One region of the Desulfitobacterium sp. genome, then DNA from elsewhere that is predicted to be linked to it. Evidence: riboswitches for the same ligand, from Rfam matches in the RefSeq annotation. Region 1 holds a riboswitch; each other region holds the start of a gene.

Region 1 (7,096 bases):
GGCCTTGGGTTCCCTCTGAGCTATTGCTAAGGCCACGACCAACAGGGCTGTTGCCTCTTCATCTGTGGACTTATCCTCATCCCAACAATAATGGGCTTCATTAGGATTCAGGCTTTCAGCCAGACTACCCATGAAATAATGGCGAGCAATTCCTGTAGAATGATTAGTTACGACAACATCCAAAGCGGCAATCTGCATTTCTTCTTCGCTTCCCCTACCAACATTGCTATTGCCTAAAGTAGAGAAAATCCGTTCATTTCCCTTACAAATGACCGCCGGAAACAGCACTTTAGTGTCCCCTGCATCCAGCTTAATAGCTCCAAACCCCGGATCTCCCCCAGCTATGAGAATATCATTTTCAAACACCAGTGTTCCTCCTCACCAATTCGTGGAATTCCGTTATGATCGGATAAAAAGCGATTAATTTTAATTGTATACCAGAAATTGTTTGGCGTCCATCCCTTATGGCAGCGTTGTTAGGTAATGGACCCTCGTGAATTTATCTTTCCATGAACTAGAATCTCTACATCCAAATCAGGAAAGATCTCCTCCCATTTATCTTTATGTTCTTGCCAATAATCCGGATATTTCCGCATTACATTTAACCCCAAACCAAGAATATCTACTTTTAGCTCTTTTTGAGCTTTCTCCAAAGTGACTTGAATTTCTTCAATGATCGCTTTATTTAAGATATTTGTTAATTCTTCATACTCTTCTTTGGTTTTCGTCTCAGCATGATCCATTCGCTCCCCCAGATTACAGACCGCATCAACATCAATCTCAAACTTCAGATTTTCTCCTTCTAAGATCGGTTTTACCTTAGTCTTAGCACGCATAATTTCGAAGGAGATCTTGGTAGCATCCATTGTTGCCGTGATAATGCCACTTTTAATTTCATCCTCAATCCATAGTAAACCCCTCGCCTCATCATCATCCAGCCAAGCAATGAGCTTATCTTCCTTAAAAGCACTTCCGCCCTCTATGACAAAAGTAGTCTCTCCCTTTTCCTCAATAAATCGCACCTTACCAACGACCGGTTCAATTCCCTCACAGTAAAGCATACTGAAAAGATTCAGTAAGTTAGCCGGGGTAGATTTCGATAAGGATTTATAATTCTCCACCAGGGATTTTAGATTCAAAGCACTGATTAATGCTTCATTGGAAGGGGCCCGGATAATCTCCTCTGCTTTTCCCTCCGTAACCAGAACCCAGGTTAAAAGCCGAAATTCCGGGTCACGCTCCAAAAAATCTAAAACCGGCAAAATCCCCTTACGAGCAAGCTCTTCACCAAAAACTATTACTTGCATATGAGGATAATAAAGTCGATGCCCGGACTTCTTCATTAAATTACGAATTGCATCAAAAAGGGTTTCCCCCTCACTGTATTCAACACGCATGGGATTCTTTGGGGTTTGCCCCCTCGTGGTAGCGGATTGGGGATTAATGACTTGAACCGTCAGCTTAATCCCTCCCTGCTCATTAAGGTCTATGCCCATCGCACCGACAATACCTATCTCATTCAGTTCTCGGTAATTCCAGCATCCTGGTAAAAAGAGTAAAATAGCGATAATTAGAATCAACCCAATGGCCCTTTGCTTAATAGGATTAGTCATTTGGCAACGACCGCCCCTCCGTTTTTGTGCTGTTAATTACTTTTTCGCTTGGGAATCCCCAGCCTCTTCTTCAGGGTATTTCTCCCTTGGCGATCACTGTTGCTGATTAAAGTTGGACGAGTAAACATTGTCCATAGGGGCAAACGAACCACTCCATCTTTCATATCTCCAAAATTAGTCGGAATAAGCGGCGATAAATAAGGCACCCCAAAAGAGCGTAAGTTAGCTAAATGAATGTAGATAACAATTAAAGTCATTAACCACCCGAACATTCCCATTAGAGTAGTGACCATGAGGAAAATTAAACGCAAAATAGATGTTGGTGCAGTCATGGGCGGAGTAAGGTATCCGGAAATTACGGTCAGAGCTACCACAATCACCATTGCCCGACTGACAAAACCTGCTTGAACAGCCGCTTCACCAAGAACGAGAGCCCCCACGATACTAACAGCTTGGCCGATGTTGCCCGGTATCCTAATGCCCGCCTCCCGTAAGATCTCATAAACGATCCCCATCGACAAAGCTTCGAAAACTGCCGGAAAAGGGATTCCTTCCCGCCCCCCACTCATCGAAATGAGGAGATTTGTGGGGATCATTTCCTGATGATAGGCTTGGACAGCCACGTAAAAGGCGGGAAGATTGGTAGAAAAATAGAAGGCTAAATAGCGAATGAGCCGAATAAGGGAAGCATAATAAGGGCGTGAATAGTAATCTTCCGGATTCTGAAAGGCTTCTACAAATAGATAGGGTACGGTTAAAACAAAAGGTGTTCCGTCAACCAGAATGCCGACCCGCCCTTCCATGAGCTTGGCCGCTAATTTATCGGGCCTTTCTGTTGCACCCACTGTAGGAAAAATTGAGCGAGGTCCATCCTCGATTAATTGTTCAATATAACCACTTTCCAGGATAGCATCAATATCAATCTCCTCGAGCCGATGCTTTACCTCGCCGATAAGTTTCGGGTTTGCAATCCCTTCGAGATAAACCACATAGATAGTAGTTTTGGTGCGCTTGCCAAGACTCATAACTTCAAACCGCAGACTCTCATCTTTAATTTTACGGCGCAATAAACCGGCATTAACGGCAATGCTTTCGACAAATCCCTCCCGAGGGCCACGAACTATCGTCTCAGTTTCCGGCTCTTGAATACTGCGCTTTTCTCCGCCAAAGGTGTCCATAATTAAGACTTCTGAAGAACCTTCTAAGAAAAAGGCCGTTTTACCGAATAATAGCGCTCGGGATACTTGATCAAAAGTGGTAGTCTTGATTAACTGACTGTCGGCGAGGACCTCACTTTGGACAATTTCTATGGATAGCTTGGCTTCACCATCTAAGCAATTTTCATGGTTACGGAACTCGATTAAGGGTTTAATAATTGAATAGCTAAGATATTCCTGCTGTACCAATTCCCTCAGATAAACCAGCAACCCGTTACCCCTGTTACCAAAGGATATGTCACGAAAAGCAAGCTCCGTGGTATTGAAAATTTCGATTAAATATTGGCGATTCTCTTCTAATCCCTTATAAATAGCCGGTTTTTCCTTAAACATTTATTTTCCTCTTTTATCCTTTAATTTTTTCCTTTACGATAAAAATTAAATATAGGAGAGTCACAGACCCTATTTCAAAACCTAAGGCATAGACAGAAAAAACTTCTTTCAATAGCCAATTATTAGCTTGGCCGCCGAGGTAAGCGACAACTGAAGCAATATATAGGATCGCGCCGATAGTGCAACCTAGGAAGGCTCGGGATTTTTTGAAAAAAATCTTACTTAACCCCTCCGCAGCAGCATAATGAAATAAAGCAATGATAAAAAAGCCTCCCGCTGTCCAAGATACAACTTGAAAGGCTTCTATTCTTTCAACAAAATCTCCCGCTTCCACTATTTGAGCGAGCAGAAATACGGAGTAAACTTGCCGCGAACTTACCTCCACACCAATGGCCAGAATTACAATGAAAACATTTAGTGCAAAAAGACAAATTCCTGAACCTATGCCGAGAAGTTTAATCTTAAAAGCTTTTTGGGGTTCATTGTGATAAGCCATAATCACGCTCATAATTATACAAGCTCCGAACCAAGCGGCTAGAAGAACGGCACCATGGACAACCTCCATAAAATTGTGTTGAAACATGGGTCTTAAGTTCCAAGTATCCATCTTAGTCAAATTTAAGAGGGCGATAAACAACGATGATCCTAACACAAAAGGAGCTATAAGCCCAGGGAGTCGCATTATAACCTCGATTCCGGTATATGTCGCATAGGTACTAACGAGTATTAATACTAAAGCAAAAACATATTTCGGAGTCTCAGGCATGATTACGGAACCAAAAAAATCCGAAAGGGTCTGAAGAGCGGTAAAAGCTACGAACGTAAAAAAAAGACTAAATAAACCATTAATAATTTTACCTATAAATTTTCCTAAAATCTTTTCGCTATATTGAAAGATCGTCCGTCCCTTAAACTTCAGCCCCATTTTAAAGAGAAACCAGCCCAGGATCACTTCCATAACCAGGGCCAAGAGTATTGCTTGCCAAAAATCCTGCCCCAAATCTATGATGATCAGATTAGGGAGCCCGAAGGATACAGACATTATCATAAAATAGGTTAAAAAAACTTGTTGGTTAGACACTCGATATTTCAATGATTTCACACTTTCATTTCCAGGTTAATATTAGGATGAACACTCAGCCTAATCCTATACATCCTTTTCCGGACAATTAACCCCTTTACCCTTCTCCCTGCCCTGAAAAAGTCAGGCATGTGTGAAATAAAAATAGCCGGCCATTCAGCCGGCTATGAAAGCAGCGTTGAGGAAAAAATTCAACGTTGAGGGTCTGCAAAGGTTGTGCCTTGCTTGGCAAGCATATAATCCACGAATTGACGAGCTGTTCGACCGGAACGGGCATTATGATTCATGACCCACCGCAAAGCCTGCTGTCTTAAATAATCTCCGGGGACTTGAAGCCCTTCTTGGCTAGCTAACTCTTCCACTATCTTAAGATATCCCTCCTGGTCCGGGGAGGGGAAGGTTACCGTAATGCCAAATCGGTCAGAGAGGGATAATTTTTCTTCCATATTATCACGGCGATGGACCTCATCCCCTTGCCGCTCGGCAAAGGTCTCCCGCACAAGGTTACGCCGATTAGAGGTGGCATAAATCAAAACGTTTTTGGGCTTGCCTTCAAGGCCGCCTTCCAGCAAAGTTTTCAAGTTCTTATAATCTGCTTCGGTATCTTCAAAGGATAGATCATCGATGAAGATGATGAATTTCAGGGGCTGTTTTGCAAGGAGGGCAATGATTTTGGGATAATCCTGCAAGTCGGTTTTTGCTAATTCCACAAGGCGCAGCCCCTGCTCACAGTATTCATGGAGCAGAGCCTTCACCAAAGAAGATTTGCCTGTTCCCCGGTTACCGTAGAGTATTATATTATTGGCCGAATAACCCCTAATGAAGAATTCCGTATTCTCGAGAACAATCCCCTGCTCACGCTCTTGGTTGATCAATTGGCTTTTGCGCATGGGATCGGCGGTAACGGCTTCTAACTTGCCGGTATTGCTTCGCCATTTTAGTGCCATGCTTTGGCTGAATAATCCGGTACCCATCTCCTGATAGTATGTGAGAAGCGCATTTACCATGTCCTCGGCAGTCCCTTGCCTTAGTACTTCTTTGAGTCGGCCTTGGGTAGCCATTAGATAATTTTGAGCAAAATTATTATCATGACTGAAACACTCCCTGCCAACACTTAGCCAATTAGGCCAGCTTGCCGGAGCAAAAGGCGCCTCCTGCCATAACTCCTTGTGCTCTTTCATTTCCCCGGCTAACCGCTGATTAATTACTTCTTTAATCTCTTCACTTGTCATCCGGGTAAGCTCACGGCAGCAAAGGAGATCACGTCCGGCTAATTCACGCAGGTGGCTGGATAATCCGCTTTTCCCGCCTTGGGCAACTTGTCTGCTGAACTCATTTTTATCCTGAATGATCCGCTCCCAAAGGTACTCCGGCCACTGAACTTCGGTAGCTAAGGAAGTGAAACGGTGATACTCCTTATAGACTTCCCTGAAATCTAATTCTTGGGATCCCGCCTGCTCTAAAAGTGACTTAAAAGCAGCTACTATCGGATCCTCTTTTATTCCATGAAAAATAACCATGCCGTCAATAAGCAAGGACAACCGATTCATTATATTTTTACTCACCGGTAATGCACATCCTTAACAATTATAATTTTAATGGTTGTGTTCTAGTACAACGTATATTTTATATCATAATTCCTTCAAAACATGAAGTAAAGAGCAAATGGCAAATCAATTTTTCCTTCGCTTTTGACCCAAGACCCTTGACAAAAACTTGTCTTTTGGTATTCTATAAATAACTTAATATTCTAACATTCTTCGGTGCCCCATCTGGGGAGAATAGGAAAACCGGTGTAATTCCGGTGCGGACCCACCACTGTGAAAGATGAGCCTAGACCATAACCACCGGCACTTGCCGGGAAGGGGTTGTAGGTGCTTGAGTCTGAGCCAGGAGACCTGCCAAGAATGCATAAATTCTTTCCAGGGGTGATTGGAAAGGGTGTTGGCGATGAAGGCAAAGTCCCGACCACTTATAAGTGGCGGGACTTTATTTTTTTACTAAAAAGGAGAGGATTAAAGATGACTAAACAAGAATTAAATCAAGAAAAACTATCTCCAGAGAAGTTCTGCGAACGCCAGGACCTTTCCACCGCTAGCTTAGAAGAGTGCGAGGCCGTTTTGAACCAGCTCGTCCAAGGAATTCAGGATTTAGACGAAAAATCAATGGAAGCTGTGCAAGTACGTCTTGACTCCTTAACAAAACCCCAGGGCAGCCTAGGAGTTTTGGAGGAAATCGCCAAACAACTAGGTGGCATTCAAGGTGATCCTTGGCCGAAAATCGATAAGAAAGCCGTACTCGTCATGGCCGGGGATCATGGTGTCGTAGCTGAAGGAGTCAGCGCTTTCCCCCAAGAAGTCACTCCCCAAATGTTTTATAATTTCTTGGGCGGTGGAGCGGGTATCAATGTTCTTTCCCGCCATGCTAATGCAGAAGTGATCTGCACTGATGTGGGTATCGCCTTCCCCTTAGATCCTCCCGAGCTTATGCGTAACCGTGTAATGAATGGAACCCGTAATATGGCCCAAGGACCCGCCATGAGCCGTAAGGAAGCCCTTCTTTCCTTATTAACCGGGGCAAAAATTGCCCAACAAGCTATAAATTCCGGTGTCCAAGTCTTAGCTACTGGCGAAGTAGGTATTGGCAATACTACTCCTAGCGCAGCCATTATCTCCCTTTTTACCGGATTACCGGCCGCAGCAGTTACCGGCAGAGGAACGGGCCTCGATGATGCCGGTTTAATTCGCAAACAAGAAGTTATCACCCGTGCTATCGAAATCAATCGGCCGGATCCTGAGGATGGAATCGATGTCCTTAGCAAAATCGGTGGTTTGGAAATCGGTGCCCTGGCC
Region 2 (7,096 bases), on a different contig from region 1:
TGCTGCTGTCACCGCTACGGGAAGTGTATCACGAAGAAATGCTTTAAAGGGTGTAGGAATAGTTGCTTTTGCAGGCTTGCTATATAAGCCTGCAAAAGCACTGGCAGCTGCCACCCCCCAAGTTTTTCGTCCGCCGGGTGCCGTTGGGGATGCGGAGTTTTTGGCAAGGTGTTTACGCTGTGGTAAGTGTATCGAAGTTTGTCCGGATAAGACCTTGTTAAGCGCTCATCTCGACCAAGGCTTAAACCTTGGCACCCCTTATTTTATTCCCCGTGAAGTACCATGCTCACTATGCATGAAATGTCCCGATGTTTGCCCAAGCGGAGCCCTTATTCCTTTAGACATGCGGGAGGTAAGAATCGGCGTTGCCGAGGTCGATCAGGACTTGTGCTATGCTTATCAGGGCGATGTATGCCGCACTTGTTACAATAATTGCCCGTTAATCGATGAGGCGATTAGGATGGAAGGATTTCAATATCCCGTGATTGATCCGGAAGTCTGCACCGGTTGCGGAATTTGCGAGTACGTTTGTGTTATGGAACAACCCGCCATCAGAATAAAGCGGATAAACTAATTGTTTATACTCCACCTCTCCACACAAATAAATAGCCTTACGACACTAGCCGAGTTAGAGAACAAATTTTTCTAACTATGAATTCCTCCTGCTTGATAGGACCTCATACAGAGCCTGTCCCAGAATCGACAACGTTGTCGATTCTGGGACAGGCCTTTTTTTGCATGACTCTACATCAGGGGGGCAAAGATGCGCAGGATCGTCCTTGCCAGCCTACGGTACCATCTGACTTTGAGACAGTCCTCTAAAGTAATAAGTTGACATTTTTCCAGAGTCTCCAAATAATCTTCTTTGACAGCCAGGACGCTTTGGGTTTTATACACGTAAACACCGCATTCAAAATGCAAGTAGAGGCTGCGGTAATCCATATTGATGGTTCCTACAACTGCGTGGACATCATCCACAACGATGGATTTGGCGTGGATAAAACCGGGAGAGTATTCGTAGATTTTTACGCCGCTTTCGACAAGGACTTTATAACTGGAACGGGTCATAGAGTGGACAAACCAACGATCCCCACGAAATGGAGTCACGATTCGGACATCCACACTCCGCTTGGCTGCAGACTTAAGGGCTGAGAGCATTTCGTTATTAAGGATGAGATAGGGAGTGTTTATATAAATATAGCGTTCTGCTTGAGATATTAGGCCCAGATAGATGGTTTCACCGATAGGTTCATCATCCAAAGGACTATCCCCGAAGGGTTGGACAAATCCGTCGGTAGGATAAACCTGGGCTTTTTCCTCCGGAAGTTTGTATTGCGTATAATCCTCGTTTGTTTCGGTCTCGTAGCTCCATAAGGATAGAAACATCACGGTAAAATTCCAAACAGCTTCCCCTTCGATGACTATGGCGGTATCCTTCCAATGGCCTAAACGATCCCGGGCGTTAATATACTCATCGGCGAGATTGATACCGCCTGTAAAGGCGGTTTTACCATCGATCACGGCAATTTTACGGTGGTCACGGTTATTCATGTGTATGGAGAGAACGGGGATGAGGCGGTTAAAGACACAGCATTTGATTCCTTTTTCCTCCAGTTCCTTTTCATAGCCGTAAGGAAGCTTAAAAAGGCTGCCGACATCATCGTAGAGGACGCGCACATCCACCCCTTGCTTAACCTTTTCCTCAAGAACTTTCAAGATGGAATCCCACATAAGCCCTTCGTCAATAATGAAATACTCTAGGAAAATAAACTTCTCTGCCTTCTTTAATTCAGACATAAGCCGCTCAAACATTTTCTCGCCGATAGGCAAATATTCGGTTCGCGTGTTTTGATAGACAGGGCAAAATGAATATTTCTCGATATAACGGGATAGATTGGCCGCTCTTAGATCTTGAGCTTCAATATTTTGGAGCGTGGCTTCTTTTTGAACTAGAAGTTGGCTCATTTTTTCGTTAACGGCATGCATCTCCCGTTTTTTTCGTTTACTTAATTTATTGCGTCCGAATAAGAGATAAAACAACCCCCCGAAGATCGGAAAAAGAAGAATGGGAATTACCCAGGCAATTTTATAGACGGGGTCGGACTTACTGTTCAATATATAAAGAAGGGCTATAATACTGAGAAAAGTGCAAATGATATAAAAGTAAATGAAATAACTGCTAAACCTCCAGATGATCATCACGAAGGCAAAAATTTGCAGGAGGAGAAGTAAGGCGATAAAGACAACGCGATAAAGCATAGGTAAGTTTTTCATCCCCTTCTCCCTCCTTACAATATATTACGAAAAAACGACATTTAAGGTTTAGTTTCCTTCTAATTTTACCCTAATTTTACCCTAATGGACATTTATACATCTATTGACCAGAAAAAGTATACACTATAATATATATAGTGTAAAGAAGCTTGATGTGGTGGAGGCAATTAAATGAGAAGTATGGTATTTGAGAGTGAGATCTGGGATTTTTTAAGGACAATCACGGAAGGTATGGCTAACGCCTTCCGGCCGATCGTTGAAGAATATGGTCTAACCCTGATGCAAACCAGGATTCTGGTAGAGATCAAAGAAGGAGGTCCCCATACAGTTGGTAGTCTGGGTGGGATTATCGGCCTTACCAGCGGTAATGCTTCCTCCATGTGCAAAAAATTAGAGTATGCGGGGTTTTTAAAGCGTATACGTACTCCTGAAGATGAGCGTTATGTAAAACTTGCCCTTACCGAACATGGAAAAGACACAATTGCTCAGATAGAAGACGATCTTGAACAGAGATATGGAGCATTTCTAGAAAGAAAAGGTATGGATGAATATAAACATTTTATTGAATGCATGGAAAATGTAAAGGGATTTCTTCAAGAGATGTATGAGTTTGATCCGAAGAAGGTTTAGGGAACTTGCTTCCAATTGCTAATCGGATAATTGAAAGGGCGAATTGCTATGAATATCTTGGTTACTTTGAACTCTAATTATGTAAACCAGTTAATTGTGATGCTGACTTCCTTAATCGATGCCAATCCAGGTGAGCAGTTGACAATTTTTGTGACCAATTCCACTATGACGCAAGAGGATTTTCATAAAATCAATCTGTCCATCGATACTTCCCGTTGCCAAGTTAAAGAAATCAAGATTTCCGATCAAGACTTAAATGATGTCCCTATTACCAGTCGCTACCCTAAGGAGATGTATTACAGGATTTTTGCTGCCCGGTATCTTCCGGAAGACTTAGACCGTATTCTTTACCTGGACCCGGATTTAGTCGTGATCAATTCCTTAAGGGCGCTCTATAATATTGATTTCCAGGGCAAATATTTTGCCGCAGCTTCCCATGTCAAAGAAATACTGGGGAAAATAAATAAGGCAAGGCTAAATATGGTAGAAGATAGTACCTACGTTAATTCCGGAGTGATGATGATGAACCTGTCCCTTTTACGCCGGGAGCAGGATATTCATGAAGTTTATGACTATATCGAAGGATATAAGAATCGTCTGTTTTTGCCGGACCAAGATGTTCTTAATGGGGTTTACAGTGATCGAATTGTGGCTGTAGATGCCAAAATTTATAATCTCAGTGAGCGGTATTACGCCTTATACAACTTAAATCCTAAGAATTGGGATGCTAAAATCGATCTGGATTGGGTACGTCGGAACACGGCGATTATCCATTATTGTGGCCGAAACAAGCCTTGGAAGGATAATTACATTGGGGACCTGGATATTTTCTATAAGCACTATGCCCAAATGGCTGCGGCTAAGCAAAAAGGTCAAGTGGTTTGTTAGGTTATAATTAATTTCTAATTATTAAAAAAAGGACTTTCCAAACCCGAATTGAAATTATTAGGGTAACGATGATAATTTCAATTACAATACAGATAGGGCGGCGTAATGATTGAGTAGAGAGAGCAAAGACAGGCATTCTTGGCAAACAGGGTTTACCACAGGCAGTTGTGCAGCGGGGGCAGCAAAAGCTGCTTGCCTTTTGCTCAAAGGCTTAGAGCCGGGAGCTGAGGTAAATATCCCCCTGCCTCAGGGAAATCAGCTTCAATTGCCAATTTATCGTGCGGAAAAGGAAAATGCAGGAGCACGGGCAGGGATTATCAAGGATGCGGGGGATGATCCTGATATCACCCATGGTTTAGAAGTACAAGCCGTAGTTCAGATGCTTTCTCAGCAGGGAGAGGTCCGGATTAGCGGCGGTCGAGGGGTAGGAATCGTTACTAAAAAAGGTCTGCAGATTTCTCCGGGGGAAAGTGCAATTAATCCTATACCACTACAAATGATTCGGGAAGCGGTACGGGAGATTTTTCCTAAGGAAGAGATAAAAGTGACGATCGAGGTTCCGGAAGGGGAAAAAGCCGCGGTAAAAACCCTTAATCCGCGCTTGGGTATTGTAGGGGGAATCTCTATTTTGGGAACCACCGGGATCGTCCGTCCAATGTCCGAGGAGGCGTTTAAGAAGTCCATTCTGCCGGAACTGGACCAAGCCGTTGCTTACGGCCATAAGGCCATTATTTTAACCCCGGGGAATTACGGATTTAGAGCCGCTACAGGACAGCTCAAGGTACCTCAGGAAGCAATTATTCAAATGAGCAATTTTGTCGGTTTTCTATTGGAAGAAGCCGCTTATCGGAAACTAGAGAAGGTAGTTCTCTTTGGACATGTTGGAAAACTGATTAAGGTAGCGGGGGGGATATTCCATACCCATACCCATGTAGCGGATGCACGAATGGAAATTTTAGTGGCTCATGCAGCTCTTGCCGGGGTTCCCCGTGAGCTTTTAGGCAAGTTGGCGGAATTCCCTACTGTGGAAGGCGCCGCTGAAGCAATCCTTAACCAAGGTTGGGGAAATTTGTTATTTGAATTAGCCGGTCGGGCCAGCATCAGGGCAAGGGATCATGTGCATGGAGAACTTCAAGTGGGGAGTGTTTTTACCCTTCTTGATGGTAAAATCATCGCCTGGGACAAACAGGCAGAAGAAATTGCCAAGGAATTTTGGGATTGGCCACAATTGCAGCAGGAATCTTACTAAAAACGGAGAATAGATAATACTACTGAATATTTTAGAAATATTCATAAAATAACTAAAGTTGTTTTTCATTTGGTATTTTTAATTGAATATAATTCAAGGTTCCTCATTTTGAGGATGTAAAGGGAAGTCGGTGCAAATCCGGCGCGGTCCCGCCACTGTAAACCACGAGTGCCTCTCAATTGCCCACTGGTAGTTACCGGGAAGGGGAGAGGGATGTAGACTGGAAGCCAGGAGACCTGCCTTGAGTGCGTTAATTAACACCTACGAGCGATGGGTGTAGTAATTATTAGGGTACTTACCAATACTGAAACAATAGAGCCGCTCACGGCTCTTTTTTTATTAAGGTAGGTGGTCAGATGATTAGCATACTGGGAATTGGTCCCGGGACTTCCGGATGGGTTCCTCCGGCTGTGATGGAGATGGTGAATCAATGTAATGTTTTAATAGGTGGGCCTCGTGCTCTAAAGCTATTTCCTGATTTTGCGGGAGACACCTTTCTTATCAATGGGAAGTTGAAGGAAACCCTGGAAGTATTGGCGGGCGTTTTAAGTCAAGGGAAAAAGGTCGGGGTACTGGTGTCGGGGGATCCTGGGTTTTACAGCTTGCTGCCGCTGCTAAAAAGAGAATTTCCGCAGGAAGATATCAGAGTCTTACCGGGGATCAGCTCTGTACAATTTGCCTTTGCCAGGGCAGGAATCCCTTGGCAGGATGCGGAGTTGCTTAGCGTCCACGGCCGCCCCCTTCGGGCCTTGCCCTTGAATCTGGATAAGCCTTTGGGAGTTCTCACCGGAGGGGACCATACCCCGCAAAAGATCGCCGGGTATTACCAAGTCTATGGATTTAATCCGCGGATTTCTTTGGGTAATGCTTTAGCCTATCCCGATGAAAAATGGTTGGAACTTGATGCCAAGGAATTAAAGGACCTTAAGGATGACTTTGCGAACGCTGTGCTGATCATCCATCCCGGTGAAGAAAAGCCGGAAGAAATATTCCCTTTGCCCTCGGGTTCCGAAGGCTTTAGCTTTGGAATCAGGGATGAGGAATTTATCCGCGGCAAGGTTCCCATGACCAAAAGTGAAGTGCGGGTTCAGGTTCTGGCCAAGGCTAAAATTGGCCCCGGTGATCGAGTCCTCGATGTGGGAGCTGGGACAGGAAGTTTAAGCATCGAATCAGCCCTTTTGGCCCGGCGAGGTTGTGTCTATGCAGTAGAGGAAAACCTGGAAGCCCAGGAACTGATTCTCCAAAATCGGGAAAAATTCCGGACCTGGAATCTGCAGTTGGTTCGCGGAACAGCCCCTGAAGCTTTAACCGGCATCCCGCCAATGGGTGTTTGCCTAATCGGTGGCAGTCATGGTCAAATATGGGAGATTCTGCGCCAAGCCCCACTGGTGCCTGGAGGCAGGGTAGTGATTACCGCAGTTACTTTAGAAACTTTAGCTCGCGGCATGGAAGCTTTGCAGAATTTGAAATATCAAGATATCGAGGTAGTTTCAATTCAAGCGGTGCGTTGGCAAGGAATTAAAGATATCCATCTTGCCCAGGCCCAGAATCCGGTATTTATACTTTCGGCGCAAAAAAGTCAAGAATAAGAACAACAACGGTGTTCCTGCAACAACGATAAAGGAGGTATATAGTGAAGAGTAAGTTTTATGGAGTGGGTGTAGGGCCGGGAGATCCTAAGCTCATCACCTTGCGCGCAGTAGAGGTCCTTCAACATATTCAGGTGTTGGCTATACCTAAATCCAAGCTGGAACGGGAGAGCATAGCCTGGGAAATCGCCAAAAGCCATTGCCCCGCAGGGGTAAATATTTTAGAGCTGGAAATGCCCATGACCTCAGATGAGGAAGTGCTGCAGGCAGCCTGGCAAAAGGCTGCGGATAAGATTATGGAGAAACTCGAAGCAGGACTCTCAGTGGCCTTTATAACCCTTGGGGACCCTTGCTTATACAGTACATATAGTTATTTGCTTTCTATACTTAACAGACAGCTGGAACCTGACCGGATCGAGACAATTCCGGGGATAACGGCCATGACAGCTGCCGCGGCCCGGGTAAA
Region 3 (7,096 bases), on a different contig from region 1:
AATCTTGGCTTTGGTTTAGGTCCGATGCTGGCCACACTTGTACTAAGCTTTGGCGGTCTGCAGTCGATTCACTGGGTAGCAATACCGGGCCTCTTAGCATCTTTGCTTTTTTTATTTGTAATGCCGAGGTTTAAGCGGATCTTAGGGGAAAGTTTGTCCAATCAGGCTAAGAAAAAGGTGCGAACGCACTCCGGTAGCAATCGGGTGGGCAGCTTAACATTATTAATGCTTTACGTAACAGTTCGTTCCTGGATCCAATCCGGACTAATTTACTTCATTCCCTTTTATTTTCCTGCCTTTAAAGGGATTGCAGAACCTCAATATCTAGTGAGCGTATTTTTAATTGCCGGAGCATTCGGCACGATTTTAGGCGGACCTTTTGCCGATCGTTTTGGCGGTCGCAGTGGGATGTTGGTTTCCATGTTAATCTCCTTAATGACAATTTTACCATTTCTAAAGTTAAACGGTCCGTTAATTCCTGTTTTCGCTTTTATTCTCGGTGCAGGATTAATTTCAACTTTTTCCACTACGGTGGTTTTTGGGCAGAGACTTTTGCCGAATAACATCGGCCTGGCTTCTGGTTTACTGCTTGGCTTTGGCGTCGGCATGGGATCCATTGGGGTTACTTTGCTTGGAGTTATCGCTGATCACTTCGGATTGCCTTTTACAATGAATCTTATCTGCCTTCTCCCGATAGTGGGGATTCTGCTTGCCTTAACCCTACCGGATATTAGAGCTCAGGAGCCGGCTGTCAGACATGAGGAGCTCATCGGGCAACAAGCATAGAAGAAAAATGTGCATAATTATGTATCAATCCGCGTTTCTTCGGCAGGAAGGATAATGCAGTGGATAATGGGGATTGGGATCCCCGGTCAACTGCCAATGTGTTAGGTACTAGACAGGGCTGCTAAGGTTATGCTAATATATAAGATAATTGAATATTTTGGGAATGAGTGTTTTTTCCTGAGGGAAAAATTTAAAAGGGAAGTCAGTAAAAGCTGACGCGGTGCCCGCCACTGTAAGAGGGAGTCGACTTACAAAGTGTCACTGGGGATTACCTGGGAAGACGTAAGTTGATGAAGATCTTGAGCCAGGAGACCTGCTTATACCAAACATTATAACTGCCTACGGGATGTTAGGGAGGTGAATGTTTGTATCTTTAACTTTGTTTTAGATGCTCATTATGACCCTAAACTCTTCCGTTGGTGAAGGGTTTTTTTATTTGGAGGCAAAAGCACTATGTTTATTCTATTGGGAGAAACTGCCGCAGCGCGTGAAGCTGGTGAAGATCTTCATAAGAGGGGAATTAAGTTTAAACAAATGTCATCATGGTCGGAAAAGGAAGTCGGTTCAATCCCTTCTGCCGTTCTTGATGCCAGTCATCCTTCCTGTGGTGTTAAATTTACTTCGTTAAGCCGGTGGTGCGAACAACGTGGGATTCCCTATCTCCGGCTGGAAAGACCTGAGACCAAGATTCCGATCAGTTCCTTGATTTCACCGGTACATAATTGGGAGGAAGCTTTGCGGCGTTTGGAACAATCCGTCGCGGAAGTATATCAAGAGGAAGGTCGACCGGCAACGGTTTTTGTGACGACAGGCAGTCATCAACTCGAAAGTATTGTGAACAGTTCCTTTGCCGGTTTTGCTCGTTTCGTTGTGCGCGTTCTTCCGGAAGGGCGGATTGTGCAGAAGTGTCAGGATATGGGCATTCACCCTAAGAATATTGTGGCCCTGCAAGGTCCATTCTCCAAAGATCTGAACCGGGTATTATTCAGGTCGTATGGGACAGATATTCTCTTAACTCGGGATAGTGGTAATGCCGGTGGAACAGATACGAAAATATCTGCCGCCTTAGAACTTGGGCTAAAAGTCATCCTTGTCAAAAAAAACCGAGTGCTCGCCGGGTTGACCGTGAATAGTGTGAAGGAATTATTAGACTGGGTAGATAAGTATGGAAGGAAAAACGAATGAGTACAATCAGACATAAGCATGGTGAAGGATCTTCCATCGACTTTTATGCTCATGCCTCCGGAATCAGACATTGGAATGCTGCATTTAAAGTCTCTCTCTCCATATCGACCCTAGTACTATGTATTGTCTTGAATAATCCTTACGTCTCCGCTGTGGTTATCCTGGCAATGGCCTATTTGTCCATCATCAAAGGTGGACTTTCCCTCCGTGCCTATTTGTCCATACTAATGATTCCAATTTCCTTTATTCTGTTGGGGACTGTCGCCATTGGCGTGGATTTTTCAACACAACCCATGGGACAGTATAATTTGAATCTTGGTTTTGGCTATGTATTTACTTCCCAAGCGAGGCTTAAGACCATGCTCTTTTTGATCATGAAGGTCTTGGCGGCGATTAGTGCCATGGAAATGATGACTTTATCGACTCCTTCTTCCGAGATTATTAGTGTAATGCGAAGGGCCCATATGCCAAAGCTTATTGTCGAACTGATGAATATTATCTATCGATACATATTCATTCTCTTGGATGTCGTTATCAAAATGAGGAATTCCGCAGACTCCCGTCTGGGCTTCCGTGATCTTAGGACTTCGTGGTTTACATTTGGCAAGATTGCCGGCAATCTGCTGGTTGTTTCGGTTAAAAAAGCTAATGCTTACTATAACGCCATGGAAGCCAGATGCTATGAGGGAGAGCTGCTATTTTTGGAGGAGGCCCGAAAAGTCACAACCATACAGATTATTGCGGCGGCAGTATTTATAATTTTACTGATTCTACTCTGGTACTTTACATGCTAGAAAGGAAAGATTATGGGAGAACCAATATTAAAGATCAGGGATCTGCACTATGCTTACGGAAACGGGACGCCCGCTTTGAGCAGAATCAATGCGGATATCTATGAAGGAGAAAAAATCGCTGTCGTTGGTTCTAATGGTGCCGGCAAATCCACGTTTTTCCTGAATGCGAATGGAGTCCTTACTCCCGACCAGGGAGAAATCAGCTACCGTGGTACGGTCATTAATAAAAAGAACATCAAAGAATTGCGTAAAAAAATCGGTATCGTCTTTCAAGATGCCGACAATCAGATCATTGCTTCCACAGTTATGGCGGAAGTGGGATTTGGCCCGATGAATTTAAAGCTTCCCAAAGAGGAAGTCTTAAGGCGTGTGGAGGAAGCCCTGACCTATATGAACATCCTTGAGTATAAGGATCGTCCCCCCCACTATCTAAGCGGCGGCGAAAAGAAGCGTGTCTGCATCGCCGATATCATCGCTATGAAATCGGAGATTATTATTTTTGATGAACCCACGGCAGGACTCGATCCCTTAAATACACAGATGCTGGAAGAGGTTTTGCACAAACTGAGTTCAGAGGGAAAGACACTGCTTATTTCCACCCATGATGTGGATTTCGTATACCGATGGGCTGAAAGAGTTATGGTCTTCTGTCAGGGGAAAATTATCGCCGATAGTACCCCCTTGGAAATCTTTCAAAAGGCCGAAGTTTTAAACCAGGCAAACCTTAAACGACCAACTTTACTGGAGATCTATGATTTGCTTGTGGAGAAACATCTCCTTGAAGATACCAAAGCCTATCCCGTAAGCGTTCAGGCCCTGAAGGAAATGCTTGAGAACCTGTAATAGGTAAGTATATTCGGTTGCGAGGGACAGCAGGCCGCTGTCCATAAGAAAAGGGCTTAAGGAGGAAGAAAAGTGAACAAGAGAGAGAAAGGGATTTTTGTTTGGGTAATAGCGGTGTCGTTGCTTTTCGGAATAGTTCCGGCAGCAAGTGCAATGCACATTATGGAAGGTTATCTACCGGTCGGACATAGTATAGCGTGGGGGGCTATCAGCATTCCCTTTTTGGTGTTAGGCTACCTAGCCATTAAAAAAACCCTTGCCGCAGATCGTAAATCCATTACTATTCTGGCTATGGCAGGTGCCTTTGTTTTCGTAATCTCATCTTTAAAGATTCCTTCGGTAACAGGAAGCTGCTCACATATGACAGGAACCGGACTCGGTGCAATTCTCTTTGGACCGCTGGCAGTCAGCGTCCTCAGTATGATTGTTTTGATTTTCCAGGCTATCCTGCTCGCTCATGGCGGGTTAACAACTCTTGGTGCCAACACTTTTTCCATGGGTGTCGCCGGTCCGTTTGTTGCTTTTAGTATCTACAAGTTATGCCGGATGCTGAAAGTTAATCGGCATGTCGGTATTTTTCTGGCAGCTTCAATCGGTGACTTATTCACTTATTGTATCACCGGTTTTCAGCTTGCAATGGCTTATCCATCTGAGACCGGCGGTTTTGCAGTATCCTTGGTCAAGTTCCTGGCCGTATTCGCACCGACCCAGTTGCCGCTGGCAATAATCGAAGGTATTCTAACCGTTGTGATCATTATGGGTCTTGAAACCTATGCTAAACCGGAATTGAAAAAACTCGGCTTTTTAAGTGGAGGTGCAAAATAATGACCAAGACGAGAAATAAAGTTATCATTTTATTGATTATTGCTGCACTGATTGCCGTTGTGCCGATATTCGCGCTAAAAGGCGCGGAATTCGGCGGCTCCGATGATGCAGGAAGCGAAGTAGTCTCAGAAGTTATAGGTACCCAGTATGTGCCTTGGTTTACCCCCGTTATGGAAACCTGGATTGGTGGAGAATTACCGGGTGAAATAGAGAGTTTGCTTTTTTGTGTACAGACAGGTATCGGGGTCGGTATTATTGCCTTTTTCCTAGGAAGATTTGTGGAGAGAACTAAGCTTGAGAATGAGAAAAAGAAAAACCAATCCTCTTTCATATGATATTTTCTCTTTGATAGATATTGCCAATAACTTTTCCCGAAGCAATAGCGCTAATCTCTTTTTTTTCGGTACTCCCCAGTCCATCAAGCTCGAAGGCGGATTGGTTCTCATTCCAATGAACCTTGTAAACCTCAGAGGAGATGAGCACCATGTCGGATTCATATACATCCCTTCCATCAGCATCCGCTAACCCTGTCCATTGCAGTAGTTCATACTTCCCGACAGGGTCCCAGGACTTCCCGGGAACACTTACGGCAAAGGGGTCACAAGTTTGAATATCAAAGCTGATAGCTTGAGGGATATGCATTTTCTTGGAAACTTTATTCCAGACGCGAAATTTTAACTGTCTCAACAGACTGCCTCCTTTTCTGCTTTAAAAATGCCTTCGTTTATTAATACGGGGAGAAGGCCGGTTTTTTAGAGATCAGGAGGCTGGTAATTATCGCCAAGAGATTAAAGCTTTATAACAATAATAAAGGGGCTGTCGCAAAACAGCCCCTTTTTCACGCGCGAAACTACATGGCCATAAGTTTTGCAACAGCCCCTTTTTCAAGGCAGAATATGTCGAATCTTTAGGGAAGCATACTACAGTCCCCAATATTAAATTTTCTTGATCATAGCACTTAAGGTGTTGGCATCTTTACTTTCACCGTAGAATTCGATTTGGAAACCATCAAAGCTATAGATCATGGTAAAGACGTTTTCAAAATCGGGATCTTGGCCAAAACTATCGGGCATTCCCAGTTTTTCGCTGATCTCATTGAAGGGGTCGCCGATTTTTACGCCCAGAATCTCCTGCTGACCTTCGAGGAAAATCTCGGAAGCAATATCTTGCTTGTTAAAAAGAATTATGACATTTTCCAAAGCGATCTCGGTAGCCATCATGCCTTTCACACCTTCAGAATCTTCCACAGGCACCTCTTTTGATTGAACTTTCGTTATTTTCTCCACTTCAGCCACAGGCTTGCCCAGTATGCTTAGGGTGGGATGATTTTCGGCATAGGCTTTTATAACGGCCTTCTTGGCTTGGTCGAGATCAGGATAGGTATTGTCGTTAACGATATAGGTTCCCCAAGTCATAACTTCCGGATCATTAACGGACTTCATCTCGATGTAATAGATATCTTTGTTTATATAGCTTTCGGTTTTATAGGGTTCCTTATTTTCAGTCAAATTGAAGATATCGAAAAGCAACTCTACACTATCATAGTAAACTTTGCCCGTCTTACTATGGACAAAATCAATGACCGGTTTTCCGCCATTGACCATATGCTGAAAAGCATAAATGGTATGCTCCCCAACCCTAGCTTCCCGAAGAAAAGCAACAGTGTACTCGGTCTTAGCTAAAAGCTCTTGGGATAGGACCCGAAGGGCTTCTTCCTGACTTAAACCGGAGGAAGTATGAGCGGGTGGATTAGTTCCCACCGGGGAGTCCACATCTTTACTTCCGCCGCAGCCTGTCATAAGTACAGTTATTCCGATTATAAGGGCTATGGATTTTTTTTTCACTTCGTCACCTTCCAGTCCTATTACCTAATCATAATTCGACAGACTTGTGATTAAATCCTTTATTCCTTAAGTATCCAGATGGCAGGTATCCGGCAAAAATTCTTAACAAGTATTCATTAGCGGGTAGTGCTTGTCAATGCTTTTGCCAATATGAAATTTATCCTGCTTCCCTCTTTACAGATAAATGGTTATCCTATATATTATAACCATAGTACATTACATGACCAATGCACTATGTTACTGGTGCTTCGGAGGTGAAGGCTATGATTTTTAACCCGGATAGTATCAAACCGATCTATGTTCAAATTGCGGAGTGGCTCGAGGCAGAGATATTAAGCGGAAAGCTTATTGAGGATGAACGTATTTACTCCCAGTATCAGCTGGCAGAGATGTTGACGATCAATCCTGCCACCGCGGCAAAGGGGCTTAATCTTCTGGCCGATGAAGGGATCGTCTATAAAAAACGGGGACTGGGAATGTTTATATCCCCCCATGCTAGAGAGTATATATTGACAAAGCGCAAGAACCAGATCCTTGGGCAGATGATAAAGGATCTGGTAGAGGAGGCACAACGTTTAGGGATGGGGAAAAAGGAACTTTTTCGGATGATTGAAGAAGCCTATCCGGAGGTAGACTACAGTGAGCACGTGGGAAGAAGTGCAGGTCTTGAACCTGGCGGGGAAGGTATTTACTACGAAGCAGGTGGGGAAGAGGAGGAAGAAAAATGAGTGTCATTGAAGCTTATGACCTAAATAAGACTTTTGGCAAAATCGAGGCTATCCACGATTTATCCTTTGCAATCGAAAGAAACACCATCAC

Evidence for each region. A riboswitch is a leader RNA that binds a small molecule or an ion and turns the genes downstream of it on or off. The one in region 1 is predicted to bind cobalamin.
Region 2: it holds a riboswitch for cobalamin, as region 1 does, so the genes downstream of both, cbiE (precorrin-6y C5,15-methyltransferase (decarboxylating) subunit CbiE) here and cobT (nicotinate-nucleotide--dimethylbenzimidazole phosphoribosyltransferase) in region 1, are expected to answer to the same signal.
Region 3: it holds a riboswitch for cobalamin, as region 1 does, so the genes downstream of both, AC1U9U_RS03610 (precorrin-6A/cobalt-precorrin-6A reductase) here and cobT (nicotinate-nucleotide--dimethylbenzimidazole phosphoribosyltransferase) in region 1, are expected to answer to the same signal.

The regions. Positions count from the first base shown of each region.
Region 1 is NZ_CEVWNY010000054.1:10,766-17,861, forward strand. Features, by position in the region: gene AC1U9U_RS09610 (ParM/StbA family protein) at 1-366, opposite strand, end outside; gene AC1U9U_RS09615 (Ger(x)C family spore germination protein) at 477-1,613, opposite strand; gene AC1U9U_RS09620 (spore germination protein) at 1,646-3,163, opposite strand; gene AC1U9U_RS09625 (GerAB/ArcD/ProY family transporter) at 3,177-4,244, opposite strand; gene AC1U9U_RS09630 (ATP-binding protein) at 4,436-5,809, opposite strand; cobalamin riboswitch at 5,988-6,164, shown strand; gene cobT (nicotinate-nucleotide--dimethylbenzimidazole phosphoribosyltransferase) at 6,266-7,096, shown strand, end outside.
Region 2 is NZ_CEVWNY010000003.1:40,515-47,610, forward strand. Features, by position in the region: gene AC1U9U_RS01150 (4Fe-4S binding protein) at 1-574, shown strand, start outside; gene cls (cardiolipin synthase) at 745-2,274, opposite strand; gene AC1U9U_RS01160 (MarR family winged helix-turn-helix transcriptional regulator) at 2,446-2,904, shown strand; gene AC1U9U_RS01165 (glycosyltransferase family 8 protein) at 2,953-3,792, shown strand; gene cbiD (cobalt-precorrin-5B (C(1))-methyltransferase CbiD) at 3,902-5,041, shown strand; cobalamin riboswitch at 5,121-5,299, shown strand; gene cbiE (precorrin-6y C5,15-methyltransferase (decarboxylating) subunit CbiE) at 5,398-6,630, shown strand; gene cobI (precorrin-2 C(20)-methyltransferase) at 6,675-7,096, shown strand, end outside.
Region 3 is NZ_CEVWNY010000011.1:32,019-39,114, reverse strand. Features, by position in the region: gene AC1U9U_RS03615 (MFS transporter) at 1-786, shown strand, start outside; cobalamin riboswitch at 935-1,121, shown strand; gene AC1U9U_RS03610 (precorrin-6A/cobalt-precorrin-6A reductase) at 1,240-1,971, shown strand; gene cbiQ (cobalt ECF transporter T component CbiQ) at 1,968-2,765, shown strand; gene AC1U9U_RS03600 (energy-coupling factor ABC transporter ATP-binding protein) at 2,778-3,608, shown strand; gene AC1U9U_RS03595 (energy-coupling factor ABC transporter permease) at 3,681-4,433, shown strand; gene AC1U9U_RS03590 (energy-coupling factor ABC transporter substrate-binding protein) at 4,433-4,768, shown strand; gene AC1U9U_RS03585 (YopX family protein) at 4,761-5,120, opposite strand; gene AC1U9U_RS03580 (hypothetical protein) at 5,369-6,277, opposite strand; partial or broken gene AC1U9U_RS03575 (GntR family transcriptional regulator) at 6,541-6,912, shown strand; gene AC1U9U_RS03570 (ATP-binding cassette domain-containing protein) at 7,002-7,096, shown strand, end outside.